2 regions of the Lactobacillus amylolyticus genome follow, and region 2 is predicted to be linked to the other one. Evidence: a T-box and tRNA genes for the amino acid it is inferred to sense, from the RefSeq annotation. Region 2 holds a T-box; the other holds one or more tRNA genes.

Region 1 (6,590 bases), 690 kb from region 2:
AGTTCTCGGTGCCGGTTTGTGCATGATCGTGATTGTAGAAATCGTAAAGTTCTTCCAAAGAAGAGAGCAGCGTTAATTTAGTTGCAAGTAAATAAGAGGTGGATAATTTGTCTGCCTCTTATTTTTTTACTGATAAAATAGTATGATGGTAAATAGGTCTGAAGAATCAGTAAAGATTCTTATTTGAGATAGTTAATTTATTAATGTCTGCTAAAATATACCAATAAAGTAAAAGAAAATTAGTGAGATTATGAAAAGTTTGCTTTTTCGCGTCTATCTTTGCTTAATGAAGATTTTCGCTTATTTTAATCCGATTCAGCCGAATGAAGTGGTCATCTTGAATGGTGCTGGGCGATCAGGTTCTAATGGCTATTTGTTCTACAAATATTTGCAGCTCAACCATCCAGAGTATCAGGTAACTCTGGTTGAGCCTTGGCCTTCTTCTCATCTAGATCGTATGACCTGGAAAAAGATTGGCTCTGCTCGCTATATCGTTACGACCCACCAGCCTTTTAAAGTGAAAAAGGGGCAGCTGAATATTCAATTGTGGCACGGTGTTCCATTGAAGCGCATGGGTATTATGGCCAATAATACGAGAAGAAAAGACAACTGTCGCAATGAAAAATTGTGGCATAAATATGCCGATATTGTGGCTTCTAATTCTGATTTGTATGAAACTTTGATGAGTGCTTGCATCGCTGTTGAGGGCAAGAAATATCATAAGGTTGGTTTCCCAAGACTTGATTATTTGCAAAAGCCCATTATTACTAAAGAAGAATTGCTGCAAGACCTGTTTCATCAAACAGATGCTGAGGCGCAGATCGGCATCTATATGCCAACTTTTAGGTACGAATTAGATGATCCCAAGATTATGGCGCAAATTAAGGCGGGTAACTTTTTTGCATTCGCTGATTTTGATGTCGCACAGTTAAACGCGGCATTAAAGGAAAGGCACCAATATTTGATCGTTAAATTGCATCCGTATGAAATGCGCATGTTTGCTGACTTTTCAAGCAAGTACTCCAACATTGCCTTTTTAAATAATGATTATTTATTTGATCACAACTATGATCTGTATGAATTATTGGGCGATACGGACTTTTTGCTAACGGATTTTTCATCAATCTATTTTGATTATCTTCTTTTGAACAATCCGATTATCTTTGTCACTAATTTTCTTAAACAATATGAAAAAACACGTGGTTTATTGCTCAGCCCATATGAGGAAATAACGCCAGGAATTAAAGTTAATTCACAAGCTCAGCTGCTTGAAGCTCTGAAGGAACCAGATAATCAGCAGATTAGGGATCGTCGTTTGTATTGGCTGCATTTAACACAAGAGGTTAAGGGCGAAAACTACTGTGAAAAATTATTTGCCTGCATGACAAAAGTTAACTAGGTGAAACGTTTTGAAAAGAACATTTTTAAATATCGTTTACAACGCAGTTTATCAAATCTTTTTGGTTTTGGTACCATTAATCACGGTACCTTATTTGTCACGGGTTTTAGGGCCTAAAACCTATGGTATTTATAGCAGCGTTAATAATACGATGCAATTTTTGATGGTCTTTTGTACCTTGTCAGTGTCCTATATTGGTATGCGGACGATCTCACGGACGTGGGTTTATGGTACGCCACAGGACTTGACTGATGCCTTTTGGGGCTTATGGTATTTTCAAGGCATTGCTGGTTTAGTGACGATTATCATTGTTTTGGCAATCACTAATCTTTTCCACATTCAATATTGGAACTACATTATTTTGATGGCACCATATTTGATTTCTGCACAAGTGGATATCTCTTGGTTCTTCCAAGGTTTAGCAGATTTCGGGCGCGTCGTTCTTAAAAATACTGCTGTTAAGCTGGTTAGCGTTGTTTTGATTTTGCTTTGGGTAAAATCACCAGGCGACTTGTGGAAATATTTGTTGATTATGTCTGTTTCCACAATGTTGGGCTCCTTTGTTTTTTGGTTTGATATCCACAAATATGTGGGTAAACCTGTGGCTCATTTTTATAAATATCGGACAACTATCAGATCAATTATCACGCTGCTGATTCCTCAAATTGCTACGCAGATCTATACTTCGCTAGATAAGCCAATTTTGGGTATCTTTCAGAATTCAACGCAAGTTGCCTATTATGATAATTCACAACGAATTTCGAATATGATTTTGGGAGTAATTACCAGTATTTCGTTGGTTATCATGCCTAAAATGGCAAGTGAAGGCAAAAAAACGCAGCAGGTTGTTTTGAAAAAGTCGTTAGAGGCTACGGTCATGCTGGGAACTTTGTTTTCAGTAATTATCATGGCTAATACCAAGCAATTTGTACCATTTTTCTTTGGTCAAAAATATACTCCAATGACGCCGCTGATGTTTTTCTTTACGTTGACGATTATTATGATTCCAACTGGTGGGGTTTTTGCCAACCAATTTGCCTTAGCCAACCATCGCGATAAAGATTATGCACTGCCAGTAATTATTGGTGCTATTTTAGAAGTGGTTCTGAGCTTTTTGCTGGACCGGCCATATGGTGCGGCAGGTGCTATGGTGGCAATTTTAATCACCGAGTTTATTGTGTTATTGCTTCGCTTGTGGATTGTTCGCGATGGCTATGACTTTAAGTATTCGTTCAAGGACATTCCGAAGTACTTTTTAATTGCCATTGTTACTTTGGCAATTGGCTTATTGATGCCAAATCTGATTAACTCTGCCTTTATCAATATGGCAGTTAAATCGATCATCATGTTTGCTATCTATTTGGCATTGATGTTTATTATGAAATTAGACTTTAATCAAGATTTGATCGCACTAGTTAAGAAATTTTTGAAGCGAGGATAACGATGATTCCAAAAATCATTCATTACGTTTGGGTAGGTGGCAATCCTAAGCCCAAGAACATTCAGCGCTGCATGAAGACCTGGCAAAATCATTTGCAGGATTACAAGATTGTTGAATGGAATGAAGACAATTTTGATATTCATGAAAATAAATATGTCGAACAAGCCTATAAAGCAAAAAAATGGGCTTTTGTATCTGACTATATTCGGGCAAAAGCAATTTATGAACAAGGCGGAATATATCTGGATACCGATGTTCTGGTGCTCGACAATTTGGAAAGCTTGCTTGATAATCATGCTTTTGTCGGCTTTGAAAATAAAGAGAATCCGTTCACGGCTGTTTTTGGTGCTGAAAAACATCATCCATTGCTCAAGGACATGCTGGCTTATTATGATGATCGCAATTTCGAATTTGACAGCAAGGATCAAATGGCTGGCGTCAACACCGTTTCAGTCTCTGATATTTTGAAAGAAAAATACGGTGCCAAGCCGAACAATCAAGAACAAATGCTGGAAACCGGCATCCATGTATATCCAGATGGCGTTTTATGCAATCCTTCAGAGGATTCAAAGACTATTCACGTCTTTACTGGAACCTGGATGGAAGGAGAAAAGCCGCTGAAACGCAAAATTGTGACGGCTTTGAAGGTTAGAATCAAGACCAAACGTCAGGCCGCTTTGTATGCTAAATATATTCGAAGCTAATGAATGAAGAAGAACTGCAAAAATTAGTTGAACAAATATCGCTGCAATCCTTCGGCCGGCCATTTTTACACCTAATAAAAATTAATCGGCGTATGACTACAACCGGTGGCCGCTACCATTTGGACGATCATCATCTTGAATTTAATGCTCACTTTTTAACGCCAGACCATTATTCTAATTTAGTTGGCATTATCAAGCATGAGTTATGTCACTATCATTTGCATTTATTAGGTCTGGGCTATCAGCATCGTGATCATGATTTTAAAGTTTTGCTTAAACGGGTAGGTGGCAGTCGCTATGCGCCTGACATTGGTTTAAGAAAGACCAGAAAACGCCATTATCTGTATGTTTGTCAAAACTGCGGTTTGCAATATCCGCGCGTGCGCCGTCTTAATACGCGCAGGTATCGCTGCGGTCGTTGCCACGGTAAATTGAAGCTGGTAAAAAAATGAATAAATTTTAATATTTCCTTGCGTGATTCTGCTTTTTGGGTTAATATAATTAAGTACCGCGGGCGTGGCGGAATGGCAGACGCGCAAGACTAAGGATCTTGTGATCGCTTTAGATCGTGGAAGTTCGAGTCTTCTCGCCCGCACCAATAAGAAGTCGCTGATGAGCGGCTTCTTTTTTTATATTAATAATTAACAAATATTTTCTTTTATTTTGAAGAGTTTATACTTTATTTAATAACAGATCTGAAGAAAAGACAGGAAATTATATGGCAAAAAAACGCAAAAAACATCGAATTTCCAAAAGCATGGGAATTATTTTAAGAACATTTTTAATTCTGGTTGTTTTACTGGTCGCCTTCGTCTGCTTTAGATATTATCGGCGGCAAGTTTTGCAGTCTCAACAAATAAGACAAGAGCAGGTGCAAAAGCAGCAGGAACAAGCAAGGCTTTTGCGTCAGCGAAAAGCTTTTATCAAAAAAATAGGGCCAATTGCTAAAGAAGTCGATAAATCATATGATTTGCTTCCAAGCATTACGATTGCTCAGGCTTGTCTAGAAAGCAATTACGGTCAAAGCGATTTATCGCAGAAATACAACAATCTGTTTGGCATTAAAGGAACCAATCCTAATACTTCTGTTGTTTTGGTTACAAAAGAATACGTCAAAGGCAAGTGGGTGAACGTTAAAGCGCGCTTTCAAATTTATGATTCCTGCGAGGCTTCAATTCGAGCTCATGCGCGTTTATTCCAGAATGGGACCACTTGGAATCACAAGCAGTACAAGCATGTTTTAGCTGCTAAAAATTACAAGCAGCAGGCCAAGGAACTGGTTACTGATGGCTACGCTACAGATCCAAATTATGCTGCTAAATTGGTGAGCCTGATTGAGCAGTATAACTTGCAAAAATATGATAAGTAAAAGCGTTAATGATTGAGTCTGGAACATTTGTTTCAAGCTCTTTTTCTTTGTTATAATATTAGGGCTATATTTTCTTAAATAATTTTTGTGAAGGGAATCAGGATGAGCGAAGAATCAATTTTAGCTGGATTAAATCCGCAACAAAAGCAAGCTGTTGAAACCACGGAAGGTCCATTACTAGTAGTTGCTGGTGCCGGATCGGGAAAGACTTCGGTTTTGACGCGCCGGATTGCGTATTTAGTTGAAAAAAACAATGTTAATCCCTGGAATATTTTGGCGATTACTTTTACCAACAAGGCAGCCAATGAAATGCGCGAACGTGAACAAAAACTGCTTGGCCCAGCAGCTGAGAGTATTTGGATGTCTACTTTCCACGCTTTATGCGTTCGGATTTTGCGGCGAGATGCTGATAAGATCAACTACAGTCATAATTTTTCAATTGCAGATTCAGCCGAACAGCTTACGCTGGTTAAGCATATTGAAAAGGATCTCAACATCAACCCCAAGATGTATGATCCGCGTAGAATTTTATCCGCGATTTCCAATGGCAAGAATGATTTATTGACGCCAGAAGCTTTTGCAATGAGTGCTTCTTCTCCCTTTGAAAAAATGGTTGCCAAGATCTATCAAGAATACCAAAAACGGCTCAGACGCGATCAAATTATGGACTTTGACGATTTGATCATGCAGACGCTGGTTTTGTTTAAAAAAGATAAGGAAACTTTGCATTATTATCAAAACAAGTTTCGCTACATTTTGGTGGATGAGTACCAGGATACGAACCAAGCACAATATGAGTTGACCCATGCCTTGGCTGCTCAATATAAAAATATTTGCGTTGTTGGGGATGCCGATCAGTCAATTTATGGCTGGCGTGGTGCCAATATGGAAAACATCATGAACTTTGAGTCCGACTATAAAAACGATGGCGTGCGTACGGTCAAGTTGGAACAAAATTACCGCTCAACCGGTCACATTTTGTCAGCTGCCAATTCTGTCATCAAAAACAATCAAAACCGCAAGTCCAAAAATTTATGGACTGATCGCGGTGAAGGCAAAAAGGTAACCTACTATAAAGCTCAAAGCGGTGATGATGAAGCTCACTACATTATTTCTAAAATTCAAGAAGAAGTTAAAGATCAAAAGCGCAGCTACAAAGATTTTGCCGTTCTTTACCGGACCAATGCTCAATCGCGTACGGTCGAAGAAGCTTTCGTGAAGTCAAATGTACCGTATCAAATTGTCGGCGGTCATAAATTCTATGATCGAAAAGAAATCAAAGATGTTATGAGCTATTTGAAATTAGTTTCTAATCCGGCTGATACCATGAGTTTAAACCGCATTATCAATACCCCTAAGCGTGGAATTGGTGCGGCAACAGTTGATAAGTTATTGGCTTTTGCAAATGAAAACAATTTGAATGCCCTGCAAGCAATGGATCAAGTGGGGACGTCCACTATTTCAAATCGAGCTGCGCAAAAATTGAGTGACTTTGCTGCTAAATTGCATGATGCCATTAATTTTGCCAAAGATCACAGTGTTACTGGCTTGACTGAAAAGATTTTGGATGATTTCGATTACACCAGCGCGTTAAAGGCCGAACATAATATTGATGCTGATACGCGTTTGGAAAACTTGGATGAATTCTTGTCAGTAACCAAGAGATTTGATGATCAT
Region 2 (6,590 bases):
TTGCTACTTTCATAGCCTGGAATTGGGGGTACTTTAACTGAAGCAAAATAATCATGATCACAATGCCATGCAGTCGTATATTTACCATTCTCGACAATCTTCCGGCGATTATCCAAGGTCAAAGTTCTCGTCCATAACGCCCGCTCAACGATGGCAGCAATCAAAATTTGAACATTTTCATGTTCATGCCAATTATTGCGACAGCCAGGTTCAAAAGTTACGTTAGATACGCCCAGTCTTAGCAGCCTTGCTCATTGCTAAGCCCTTCAAATAGCTTTTGCCACTAAAGTATTTAGTAAAAGCGTCATTAGGATCGCCAAAACCAAAAACGTTGTTTTTTACTTCTTCTTCATTCTTTGCCATTTTTTCTCTCTCCTTATTTGAATTTCTTAGCTTCATTTTAGTCAAATATTTATGAATAAAGAAATAGTTATTAGCACTGGTTGGCCATAATATTTACTTATTGTTAAAAATGCTATAATAAATTTCCTTGGCAGGTTGCGAAGATGGGCAGCTTTTTGGCTGCCTTTTTCCTCATCCAATAATAAAAGCGATTTCATTATTGACACATTTGTGATATATTAAAAATGTAAAGATAAGATCGAGATTGAAAAGGAAGATGATCGTTATGATGAGCTTGATTTTAGGCAGTATTTTTTTAGCAATTGAATTAATCGGAGTTATCGGTTTGTCATACTACAAAGCTTAGTTTCAGTTGTAAAAATTAATTTTTTGACCATCCAAAAAACACGTCACTTAAACTTAGTGACGTGTTTTTCTATTTAGCCAAATGCAGTTTTCTTAATAATCTGGTAGCCTTGTTGCCCAAGATTTCTTCAAGCAAGCCCGTCTTCAAAGTCAGATAGCCATAGACTGCGACTCCCCCAATAACAGCTAGAACAACCAAAGCCAAAGCTGGGAAACGACGTTCAGGTGTTAACACTTTTCCGACAAAGGTAACAATCAGCTTAACGACAGCAAACATTATAATTGAGAAAACAGTAATTCCCGTGAATCGCCGTCCAGTACGGCCGATATTAAAATCATAACTCACTTCCAGATGTTTAATCGCTAAGAAGATAATTACCAGCATCCCAATATTGGTAGAAACCAGTGGTCCGTATATCTTAAATAGATAAATCATTGGATACTGCAATAGTATCTTTAAAATTAAACCTAAAACCAGATATTTAATTGCAAGTGCATTTTCTGAAAGTCCCTGCAAAATAGCCATCAAAACGGTGAAAAGTCCCAAACTGATTGCAGTGAAGGCTGACAAGTAAAGAACACTAGAGCCTAATGGATCATAACTGTAAAACACAGTATAAATTGGCGTTGCTATACCAGCCATACCGAATGATGCTGGAATCATGACAAATAAGAATAAATCAAGCGTATTGCCAATTTGTTTTGAAATACTCTTAAAATCTCCTTGAGTATGTGCAGCGGATAAAAGCGGAATTGCTGTTACCGCCATTGCACTTGCCAAAGAAACAATGATCATGATCAATTTATTGGCATTAAGTGAAAATAGCGCATACCAACCTTCAATAGTGTCAGAACTTGCACTTAACAAACCGGCAATCATTGGGTGGAATGAATATTGATCAACCAGATTGAACAGCTGAATTCCTGCATCAATAATAATGAATGGGATAGCCTGTTCAATGATTTCAGCAAATAAGCTAGCCGTTGAAACCTTGATCGCATTATTAGAATTTTCAACTAAATCATTCAACTTATTTCTTCTAGATAATAAGAACCAAACCAGAATTCCAATCCCAAAAATGGCACCGATGGCAGCTGCTAAATTTGATTGAATAACCGCATGAACATAAGAACCATGCTGCATTTGCATAATTACATATGCCGTTAAAAGCATCCAAATAATTCTAGCTAATTGTTCAACAAACTGCGACAGAGCCGATGGCATCATATCGGCATAACCTTGAAAGTAACCACGCATGATGCTCAGAATCGGAATAATCAAAATAGCATATGATAAACTGCGCATCACTGCGACTTGTCTTGGATCACTTGCACTGCCGTTTGATGCTAAAAGCGGTGCGGCAAAATACATGATTGCAGCTGAAATGACCCCCAAAATTGCCATCAAAATTAAACCTTTGCGGAATAATTTTCGACCAATCCCATACTCATTCAAGGCATTATATTTAGCTACTTGTTTGGCAATTGCACCAGGAATTCCCGCTGTAGAAATTAGAATAAAAATACTGTAAATATTATAACTTCTAGCAGTCAGCGCGTTCGCAATATTTCCATAGTCTCCCATCCAGGCATACCAAGGAATAATATAAAGCGCACCTAAAATTCTTGAAGCAATTGAACCAAATGTCATCCACGCAGAACCTTTAATAAAGGTTTCCTGCGTATTTTTTCCTTTTAGATTTGTTTCATTTTCTTCCATTTAATTCAAAATTTCCTAAAGCTCAATCTAACTAATCTATTCTGCTAGTCTCTAAAAGAAGATACAACAATATTTTTTCTTTTTTAGGAAAAATTAAACTTATTTGGCAACGATATTAACAATCTTATTAGGAATAACAATAACCTTTTTAATGTCTTTTCCTTCTAAAAACTTTTCAACGTGTGGAATTGCTAAAGCTTGTTTTTGCAATTCATCTTTTGCAGTATCCTTTGCAGCTTTAAACTTGCCGCGAAGCTTACCGTTAACTTGAACCATAATTTCAACTGTTGATTCAACCAACTTGTCTGGATCGTAAGTTGGCCATTTAGCATAAGTAATTGATTCATCGTGACCAAAGACGGACCAAATTTCTTCCATCATGTGTGGTGCAATTGGGGCAAGCAATTTAACGAAGCCCTCAGCATATTCACGTGGAATCGTTTTGGCCTTTTGTGCAGCATTAGCAAAGACCATCATTTGAGAAATAGCGGTATTGAAGTGAAGAGCGTCAAAGTCTTCAGTAACTTTCTTAACGGTTTCGTTATATACCTTGTCCAGCTCACCGTCATTTTCATCAACAATTTTTTCTTGTGGAATTGCCTTCAAGTCAAGATCGTTAACCATTAAGCGCCATACACGATCTAAGAACTTCTTAGTTGAAGCTGGGCCATTGTCATCCCAATCAATTGAAGCATCAAGTGGACCCATGAACATTTCGTACATTCTAAGTGAGTCAGCACCGTATTCATCAATAACATCATCAGGGTTAACAACGTTTCCTTTAGACTTAGACATCTTTTCATGATTCTTCAAGATCAAGCCTTGATTGTATAAACGTTGGAATGGTTCTTTGGTTGGAACAACACCCAAGTCATAAAGAACCTTGTGCCAGAATCTAGCGTAAAGAAGGTGACGAACGGCATGTTCTGCACCACCAATGTAAAGATCAACTGGGAGCCATTGCTTCAAGAGATCGTAGTTAGCCAATTCTTTGTCATTATGTGGATCAACATAACGAAGGTAATACCATGATGAACCAGCCCAGTTTGGCATAGTGTTGGTTTCACGTTTGCCCTTGCGACCATTTTTATCAACGACGTTTACCCAATCAGTTAAGTTGGCAAGTGGTGATTCTGGCGTACCAGATGGCTTAATGTTAGTTGCATGTGGCAAACGAAGTGGAAGCTCATCTTCTGGAACAAGTGAAGTAGTACCATCTTCCCAGTGAATAACTGGAATTGGTTCACCCCAGTAACGTTGACGACTGAAGTCCCAGTCACGAAGCTTGTAGTTAACCTTCTTCTTGCCGCAGTTATGATCTTCGAGCCATTGGATCATGCGCTTCTTAGCTTCTTCAATGTTTAAACCATCTAAGAATTCTGAATTAATGTGCTTGCCATCACCGGTGTAAGCTTCTTTTTCAAGATTGCCACCTTCGATAACTGCATTAATTGGTAAATGGAACTTAGTAGCAAAAGCATAGTCACGATCGTCATGAGCTGGGACGGCCATAACGGCACCCGTACCGTAGCTTGCTAAGACATAATCAGAAATCCAAATTGGAATTTCTTTGCCATTAACTGGGTTGATTGCGTAAGCACCAGTGAAGACCCCAGTTTTATCCTTGTTAAGATCAGTTCTTTCAAGGTCAGACTTAGATTCAATAGATTTAATGTAAGCATCGACAGCTTCTTTTTGTTCAGGAGTAGTGATTTCTTGAACCAAATCGCTTTCTGGTGCCAAAACGGTGTATGAGCAGCCGAATAAGGTATCTGGACGCGTGGTAAAGACATCAAAAGTCTTGTCACTGTCTTTAACTTTGAAAGTAACTTGAGCACCTTCAGAACGGCCGATCCAGTTGCGTTGCATTTCCTTAACTGGTTCTGGCCAGTCCAAATCGTCCAGATCTTCAAGCAGACGATCAGCATAGGCAGTCATCTTAAGCATCCATTGCTTCATGTTGCGGCGATATACTGGGTAGCCACCACGTTCAGTTTTACCATCGATTACTTCTTCGTTGGCAACTACAGTACCAAGATCTGGTGACCAATTAACTGGTACATCGGCTTCATAAGCAAGCCCCTTTTTATACATTTGTTCAAAGACCCATTGAGTCCACTTGTAATAATTAGGATCACTAGTTGTAATTTCACGACCCCAATCATATGAAAAGCCCAACTTATTAAGCTGCTCTTTGAAAGTAGCAATATTTTCTTTAGTAACTAAGGCTGGATCTTCACCAGTCTTTAAAGCGTATTGTTCAGTTGGAAGACCAAATGCATCCCAGCCCATTGGGTGAAGGACATTGTAGCCTTGTGCTCGCTTCATTCTGGCAATAATATCCGTTGCGGTGTAACCTTCTGGGTGACCAACGTGAAGGCCTTTGCCTGATGGGAATGGGAACATATCTAAGGCATAATAATTTTTCTTTTTAGGATCATTGGTAGTTTTGAAAGTATCATGCTTTGCCCAATAATCTTGCCATTTCTTTTCGACAACCTTGTGATTGTACATATTTTCCTCCTAACAAAAAAGTCCTATGATCAATTAATCATAGGACGAATTATCGCGGTACCACCTAAGTTCCACATATTGTGACACTTAATTGCTCCTTAACGCGGATGGCAAAACGATAGGTTTTTAACTCAGGACAAGTTCATAGATTAATTTTAAAGCTTCGCAGCAACCAGCTTCTCTCTGAAAAAATTTTTCTATTACTACTTCCTGACCTTTATTTTCTTATGGATAATGATTATAATTTACCACAAATGCTAAAAAATAGAAAGACAAGAGGAGAAGATCTTTTGATTAATACACAAAGACCACCTCGACACACCTTGCTTCCTGCAACAATCTTTACATTGATTTATGCAGGTTGGGCATTGCTAGTTGCTTCTAATTCTGCCTTTATCCAATCTTTTGATAAAGCTGTCATTGGAGTTGTATGCAATACGAATGTTGCCAATATCAGTTTTGCAAGGACATTTACCAATTTAGGTAACACAAGCACTATCGTTGTTGAGGCCATCATTTTATTTGTAATTTTAATTGCTTTTAAGCAGTATGCATACGCCTGGTTTACTGCTGGAGTAATGATTGTCGCTAATGCTTTTAATTGGATTATAAAGCATATGGTGCAGCGACCACGGCCAACTGTTCGTCACCTGGTTTATGCTGACGGTTATAGTTTTCCATCTGGTCACTCAGTAGGTAGCGCAGCTTTGTTTGGAATTTTGATTGTTCTGATAATTTTAATTATTAAAAATAAATTCTGGAAAACATTGTTAATCATTGTTTGGACTTTATTCCCACTAATGATTGGCTACACCAGAATTTTCCTCCACGTTCACTATCCTTCAGATGTAGTCGGCGGATGGCTTGGCGGTATTACCTTCGTTTTGATTGGTTACTCCTTCTTATACCATTTCTATATCGAACCTGAGCTAATTGATCAAAGTCGAAAGAATACATAATTAAAATAAAAACCTCAAGTTTTGAACTTGAGGTTTTTCTATGCATTATTTTGTTTAAGTTTATGGTTCTGATAAAACTGATTCATAATCAGGGAAATAACAATAACAATCAGAGAAACAACGTAAACACCCTTTAAACTACTAAACAGCACCTGACGCAATTGAGGTACCAATTTTTGTGGTAAAGATAGAGCTTTTTGAGCTGAAACAATTTTATTCATCATCCCTTGATTCAAATTCGGATGATTTTTCAAATGCTGCGCAATAATTGTATTAAAAGTGATCCCATAAATTGAAACCATCATCGTTTGTCCCAAGTATTTCATCAAAGTGTTAAAACTTGTAGCAACCCCAATTTCATCTTTTCCTACTAAGACCTGCGAACGAACTTGTGATGCTGTTGTAATTGCTCCAAAAGCCGTACCGTTAAATGCGGCCACAATACAAAATACCCAAAATGGAGTATAAATTGGGACCAAAATTAGAACTAGATCGGCTAAGATCAAAATAATCAGCATATAGTCGTAAGTAAGCTTGATGCCCCACTTTGCCAACATCCAACCGATCAAGAATGAACCGACAATCCACATTAGCGAACTTGGCGTTACAGCAAATCCTGCCAAAGAAGCGTTGGTTCCATTAATTCCCTGCATCCAGGTTGGAATATAAAATTCAAAGCCGATAACAAC

The links. The T-box of region 2 lies ahead of leuS (leucine--tRNA ligase). A T-box ahead of a tRNA ligase gene usually reads a tRNA of that ligase, here a tRNA-Leu.
Region 1: it encodes a tRNA-Leu, which carries the amino acid that the T-box ahead of leuS (leucine--tRNA ligase) is inferred to sense. The anticodon was not compared.

Annotation. Positions count from the first base shown of each region.
Region 1 covers NZ_CP031835.1:1,071,815-1,078,404, reverse strand. The annotation lists gene D0Z64_RS05480 (calcium-translocating P-type ATPase, PMCA-type) at 1-76, shown strand, start outside; gene D0Z64_RS05475 (CDP-glycerol glycerophosphotransferase family protein) at 251-1,399, shown strand; gene D0Z64_RS05470 (oligosaccharide flippase family protein) at 1,410-2,840, shown strand; gene D0Z64_RS05465 (glycosyltransferase family 32 protein) at 2,843-3,544, shown strand; gene D0Z64_RS05460 (SprT family protein) at 3,544-3,996, shown strand; tRNA gene D0Z64_RS05455 (tRNA-Leu) at 4,055-4,142, shown strand; gene D0Z64_RS05450 (glycoside hydrolase family 73 protein) at 4,263-4,913, shown strand; gene pcrA (DNA helicase PcrA) at 5,016-6,590, shown strand, end outside.
Region 2 covers NZ_CP031835.1:380,175-386,764, reverse strand. The annotation lists gene D0Z64_RS08290 (hypothetical protein) at 1-122, opposite strand, end outside; partial or broken gene D0Z64_RS02035 (cupin domain-containing protein) at 144-363, opposite strand; gene D0Z64_RS02030 (putative polysaccharide biosynthesis protein) at 779-2,428, opposite strand; gene leuS (leucine--tRNA ligase) at 2,528-4,942, opposite strand; T-box leader at 4,980-5,162, opposite strand; gene D0Z64_RS02020 (phosphatase PAP2 family protein) at 5,233-5,901, shown strand; gene D0Z64_RS02015 (MDR family MFS transporter) at 5,940-6,590, opposite strand, start outside.